Linked DNA regions of Shimia isoporae. The protein of the gene in region 2 interacts with the protein of the main gene of each other region in a pairwise test. Links are inferred from orthologs where the notes say so. Each region holds a gene or a part of one and is shown on either strand. Other genes may lie near its edges. The genes, in order: sfsA and BXY66_RS07350.

Region 1 (3,078 bases), on a different replicon or contig from region 2:
ATCTTCGCCTTCACGAACCATGAAAATTCTGTATTGTCCCAACGCCAGCATCGCAGCCTCTGCCGCATCTAGGTCGGCTTCAGTAAATGCACCGTCCACAGTCCCTGCGCTCACCCGCTTGCCACCACCCTGACCGTCGCGGATGGTCACAGGGCCAACCCGCGTTATGCTTGCGGGCGGCCAGGTTGCCTCGACAACGTCATACAAGGTCCGGATGTTCGGCAAACTCATTCAAACATTCCCGCCAATTTGGTGATCGCCGCATCTACCCGCGCGCCATCTGTTCCGCGAATAACAATGTTGGCACCAAAGGCCCCGTTCTTCTGGAAAGGGTAGGAACCGATTGAAAGGTCATCGAACTCCGCCGCAAGTTCGGCCAACGGACCCGCAATATCCCCTTCACCTCGGTCGATCCGAAGCGTCTGACTCAATAACGGCGCCCCTCCGGTAAGTGTTGGTAAAACGCTTGCAACCATCGCCTGAAAAACAACGGGGACACCGGCCATAACATGCACATTTTCCACAGTAAATCCGGGCGCTACGGACACAGGATTGTCAATCAGCGTGGCATGCTCGGGAATCCGCGCCATTCGTTGGCGTGCGGCATTGAACTCCTGCCCGCTGGCATCATAGTGCGCCTGCAAAAGCGCCGCAGCATCCGCGCGCACGTCAATGCTTTGACCGAAAGCTTCGGCCACACAATCCGCGGTTATGTCATCATGGGTCGGCCCGATACCACCTGATGTAAAGACAGTGTCATAGGACGTACTCAAAGCCTTCAAAGCCGCTACGATCTGGGGTTTTTCGTCCGCCACGATCCGCACTTCCGAAAGCGATATGCCCTGTTTGGTCAGTTCTCCGGCTAGGAAATGCATGTTCGCATCTCGCGTGCGTCCCGAGAGTATTTCGTCTCCGATCACCAGCATTGCCGCCGTTGGGTTTGCCATCGCACATACTCCCGTCTCTATCGCTTGCCAGAGGATACGGTCATCTATACGTCTGAGACCATGCGATTTTCCACCCCTCTCGTGCCCGCCGTGCTGATCCGCCGCTACAAACGCTTCCTCGCCGACGCACGTCTGGAAGACGGCAGTGAAATCACGGCACACTGTGCCAATCCGGGGAGCATGATGGGACTTGCGGAACCGGGAATGAAAATCTGGTTGGAGCCAAACAACGACCCGAAGAAAAAGCTCAAGTTTGGCTGGCGTCTGGTGGACCATGAAAACGGACATTTCACCGGCGTGGACACGTCTGTTCCGAACAGGGCACTAAAGTCTGCTCTAATGTCTCGACGCGTCGCCGCCCTTGCCGACTATCCCGAGGTGCGCCCGGAAGTGAAATACGGCGAGAACAGCAGAATTGATTTCTTGCTCACGGACGACAACAAACCCGATCTCTATGTCGAAGTGAAATCCGTAACACTGTCACGACAGGGCGGCCTCGCCGAGTTTCCTGATAGCGTGACTGCCCGTGGCGCCAAGCATCTGGCCGAATTGCAAAACATGGTGTCCGAGGGGCATCGCGCCATGATGCTTTATCTGGTGCAACGCACGGATGCAGAGAGAGTCACTCTGGCCGAGGACATAGACCCCAAATATGCCGCGGCGTTTGATGCCGCCACCGCTGCCGGTGTCGAAGTAATGGCGATCGGCTGCAAAATCACACCTGAAGCGATTGAGGTCGGCGCCGTGCTGCCATTCAGTCGCAAGCCATGACCGCAGGTCGTAAGAGACAGGAAAACTTTCAAAAATCCGCCCCCTCTGGTTCTTTGCACCAATAGCGCTTAAATAGCCTCAGACTCAGCTATTCTCGGAGCAAGACAGCATGATCGGCAAGGCCCGCCAGACCAAGGAAGGCATCCGCATCCACGACCCTTCGGATTCCGCCGGTATGTACACCGCCGGCGCCCTGACTGCGCGCATTCTGGATGAGATCGCCGAACATGTTTTTCCGGGTCAAACCACCGGAGAGATCGACCGCCTCATCGAAGCCAAGGTCAATGAGGCTGGCGCGAAATCCGCCACCATCGGCTACCGCGGCTATGAACATGCCAGCTGTATTTCGGTGAACCACGTCGTCTGTCATGGCATTCCCGGTGATAAGAAACTCAAGGATGGCGACATCCTGAACATCGATGTGACAGTGATTGTGGATGGCTGGTTTGGCGATAGCAGCCGCATGTACGTCGCAGGCAAGCTGAACCGAAAGGCCGAGCGCCTCATTCAGGTGACCCACGACAGCTTGATGAAAGGCATCGAAGCCGTCAAACCTGGCAACACTTTCGGCGACATCGGGCACGCGATCCAAACCTATGCAGAAGGTCACCGCATGTCCGTTGTGCGTGACTTCTGCGGACACGGCCTTGGACAGGTGTTCCACAGCCCGCCCAACGTGCTGCACTACGGCCGCCCGGGAACCGGCGCGGTTCTGGAAGAGGGCATGTTCTTCACCATCGAGCCAATGATCAACCTTGGCCGACCGGAAACCAAAGTGTTGTCTGACGACTGGACGGCCGTCACGCGTGACAAATCCCTGTCAGCGCAATTCGAGCATTCCATCGGTGTGACCGCTGACGGTTTCGAAATCTTCACGCTGTCACCCAGCGGCAAGTTCCACCCGACTTACGGTTAAGCGACAGCTGGTGCTTCGGCGGGGTTGATGACAAACCCCTCAGGGCGCAATTGCCAGTCGCGGGCGCGACGTACTTCTTCGACTGACAGCAATGTGCGCGCAGGAAGCGGAAGCGGGCCGTTGACCGGATAGCTGTCTGCGATCGCTTCGCGATCTTTGACCGACAGGCCACGTATCACCTCGTCGGATGCAAAGAGGCTCTCGGCAGAGACACCCTCAGCCATGACAATGGCATGGTGATCCAACAGAATGTGGAAATAGGACACCTGCTTCATGCCGATCTTGCGACGGACCTTGCACCGTTCGGTCAATCCCACCGCAGGCGCCAGAACCTCCCGCCCACGTTGATCTACCATCAGCATTCTGTGCTGTGGCGATACCAACAACGGGCGCAAGGGCAATCCAGGTCCAAGACTACCTGTCTTGAACTCCACAGGGGCCTGT
Region 2 (3,222 bases):
GCGGTCATTCTGCTGCTACTGCGCCTCCGGTTGACGCGGTTTTAGGCAGGCGGACCAACGAAATCAACCAAGCCGCCAAAAACAGGAATATTCCGGCCAACTGTTGACGCAGCTCAAAGGTCATGAACTAAATTTTAACCAGTTACTCTGCATCAACCCAAACAAGCATTACGCGGCGTCCATCGATAACGACTTTGCCGGTCTCGCGAAAATTCACGGTGATTTTCCCACCGATATTGGATTGCACCTGCCCCACACCCCAATCAGGTTGTTCGGGATGGGTTACAAGCGCACCGGGCTCAAGAAAGGCGTTCAGGTCGTCCATAGAGAATCCACGCGTCAGGAGTGATGAGCATGACACATAAACCGGATCTGGCCGCTTTGGTAGGTTCCCGCATTTGCCACGATCTGATCAGCCCAGTCGGTGCCATCTCCAATGGCATGGAACTGATTGAGTTGTCAGGAGCAGCAAGCGCCCCAGAGCTGAGCCTGATCAGCGAGAGTGTGCAAAACGCCAACGCGAAAATCCGTTTCTTTCGGGTAGCTTTTGGGCAGGCGTCGGCGAACCAACAAGTGGGAGAGCAAGAAATCCTCACCATCCTGGACAACGTCGCGATTGGTGCCCGAATGATGGTGGACTGGACTGTTCAGGGTCATGTCGAAAGAGCCGAACTGCGGATGGCTTTCCTTGCAATACTCTGCTTTGAAAGCGCCCTGCCCTTTGGCGGAGTCGTCAGCGTTCAGCATGAAAACGGCAAATGGCAATTGATCGGCGAAAGCGAAAAGCTGCGCGTTGATGAAACGCTGTGGTCAGCCCTCGAAAGCGGAAATCCACCGGAAGATCTGGCGCCAAACAAGGTGCAGTTTGGGCTCTTGCCACATGCGGCCGCCCAATTGGGTCGCAAAGTCAGCACCAGCCAGACCGAAACCCGGCTGGAACTATCCTTCTAATCGAGATCAGGCGCGGGTCGTCCCGTCCCCCACAACCAGGTATTTGAAGCTGGTGAGCTGCGCGGCCCCCACCGGGCCGCGTGCGTGCATCTTACCGGTCGCAATTCCGATTTCCGCGCCCATTCCAAACTCGCCCCCATCCGCAAACTGCGTGGACGCATTGTGCATAAGGATCGCGCTGTCCAGACGTTCAAAGAACCGCCCGGCCACAGCTGCATCCTCAGTGATTACACAATCAGTGTGGTTCGAACTGTAGGCATTGATGTGTGCGATGGCTCCGTCCACATCACTAACAACTTTGGCCGCAATATCCATATCCAGGTATTCCTTGCCCCAATCGTCTTCTGTTGCCGCGGTGGTCCCGGAAATCGCTTGGAGGGTAGCATCAGCGTGAACGCGGACACCGGCATCCAAAAGCATTGCAATGACGTCCTTGCCCAGACCATCTACGAGGTCTTCATGGATCAACAGACATTCAGCGGCACCGCAAATTCCCGTGCGCCGTGTCTTGGCGTTGAGGATTACATCCATTGCCTTCTTGGGGTCCGCAAACTTGTCGAGATAGATATGCACAATGCCTTCCAAGTGGGCAAAGACGGGAACACGGGCTTCCCGCTGTACCAGCCCAACAAGACCTTTACCCCCGCGCGGCACGATTACGTCCACAGTATCCACCATGGTGAGCAATTCCTGAACCGCCGCGCGATCACGGGTAGGTACCAATTGAATGGCCGTTTCTGGCAGACCAGCCATCCTCAACCCTTCGACCAAACAGGCGTGGATCGCACCGGAACTGTGAAAGCTCTCCGATCCACCGCGCAGGATCACTGCGTTACCTGACTTAAGGCAAAGCGCACCGGCATCTGCCGTCACATTCGGGCGGCTTTCATAAATCACACCAACGACACCAAGAGGCGTTCTGACCCGCTTGATTGTCAGGCCCGTTGGGCGATCCCACTCTGCCAACACTTCGCCGACCGGATCGTCTTGCGCCGCCACAGCGCGCAAACCACCGACGATCCCCTGAATGCGGTCTTCGTCCAGCATGAGCCGGTCCATCATCGCATCCGAGAGACCCTTATCCCGCCCGAAATCAAGGTCCTTCTTGTTGGCCTCGATGATTTCTGCGCGCCGCTCCCAAACGCTGTCCGCTGCCGCCTCCAGCGCCTTTCGCTTTGCTGGAGCTGGTGCAAAGGCCAATTCCGCAGCTGCGGCTTTGGCATTCTGGCCAAGCTCGGTCATCAGGGCGGGGATATCTGCGATGTCTTTCATCAGATCAGTCCTTTGCGTTTCAGGTTTGTTTATTTCAACTCGTTTATCAATTTGCCGGTCAAAGTGCCATGTCATCCCTGTGGATCAACGCGGCACGTCCCGGATACCCCAGCAGGGGTTCTATGTCTCGGCTGTGATGTCCCTTGATTTTGTCCGCATCGCTGGCCTTGTAGGCAGTCAGCCCCTGCCCGAGCTTGTGACCGTCAGCATCGGAAATGATCACCGGGTCGCCGCGCTCGAAATCACCAGTCACATTCGTCACGCCCGCAGGCAAGAGGCTTTTGCCCTGCCCCAATGCGCGCGCGGCGCCGGCGTCTACCACCAGAGTGCCTTGCGGCTTCATTGATCCGATCCAACGTTTACGCGCCAAATGCGGTGTGCCCTGTGCCGTGAACCATGTGGCATTTGCACCATTTTCCAACGCCGAGATAGGGCGGCTAACCGACCCTTCTGTAATGGCCATAGCGCAGCCTCCGGCAGTTGCGGTTTTTGCCGCCATCAGTTTGGTGATCATGCCGCCCTTAGACAGGCCAGATACACCCTCGCCAGCCATATCTTCGATTTCGGCGGTAATCTCATCAATAATGTCGAAACGCTGCGCGCTCGGGTTTTCCATCGGGTTGGAAGAATAGAAACCGTCGACATCAGACAACAATACCAACCGGTCAGCACCTGTTGTCAACGCGATCTGCGCCGCCAAACGATCGTTGTCGCCATAACGAATTTCGTCCGTAGCAACGGTATCATTTTCGTTCACGATCGGCACAACACCCAGTGAAATCAACTGTTCCAACGTCGCCCGCGAGTTCAGATACCGGCGCCGGTTAGCACTGTCTTCCAGCGTTACGAGAACTTGGGCCGTGGTTATCCCATGCGGCGCCAATGCCTCTTCGTAGGCCCGTGCCAACCGGATTTGCCCCACCGCAGCGGCAGCCTGTGACTGATCCAGAGAGAGCTCCGTTGCAGGAAGCCCGAGAGCCCCGCGTCCCAAGGCAATGG

What was found.
Region 1: the proteins of BXY66_RS07350 (region 2) and sfsA interact in binary tests that used the Escherichia coli proteins (3 or more experiments, as listed by UniProt). The link is inferred for Shimia isoporae from one-to-one orthologs.

What each region holds. Positions count from the first base shown.
Region 1 is NZ_SMGR01000002.1:167,317-170,394, forward strand. What follows is about bases 111-2,862. They hold sfsA (DNA/RNA nuclease SfsA), read left to right. Parts: upstream 111-1,007; coding sequence 1,008-1,718; downstream 1,719-2,862. Other genes in these bases: BXY66_RS12450 (GNAT family N-acetyltransferase), read right to left, coding at 111-231; BXY66_RS12455 (competence/damage-inducible protein A), read right to left, coding at 228-947; map (type I methionyl aminopeptidase), read left to right, coding at 1,828-2,634; BXY66_RS12470 (Hint domain-containing protein), read right to left, coding at 2,631-2,862. In the rest of the region: more of BXY66_RS12450, read right to left, coding at 1-110; more of BXY66_RS12470, read right to left, coding at 2,863-3,078. UniProt on the Escherichia coli protein: Binds to DNA non-specifically. Could be a regulatory factor involved in maltose metabolism.
Region 2 is NZ_SMGR01000001.1:1,502,198-1,505,419, forward strand. What follows is about bases 91-2,986. They hold BXY66_RS07350 (glutamate-5-semialdehyde dehydrogenase), read right to left. Parts: upstream 2,224-2,986; coding sequence 958-2,223; downstream 91-957. Other genes in these bases: BXY66_RS07340 (DUF3553 domain-containing protein), read right to left, coding at 143-325; BXY66_RS07345 (histidine phosphotransferase family protein), read left to right, coding at 355-951; proB (glutamate 5-kinase), read right to left, coding at 2,282-2,986. In the rest of the region: olsB (L-ornithine N(alpha)-acyltransferase), read right to left, coding at 1-8; more of proB, read right to left, coding at 2,987-3,222. UniProt on the Escherichia coli protein: Catalyzes the NADPH-dependent reduction of L-glutamate 5-phosphate into L-glutamate 5-semialdehyde and phosphate. The product spontaneously undergoes cyclization to form 1-pyrroline-5-carboxylate.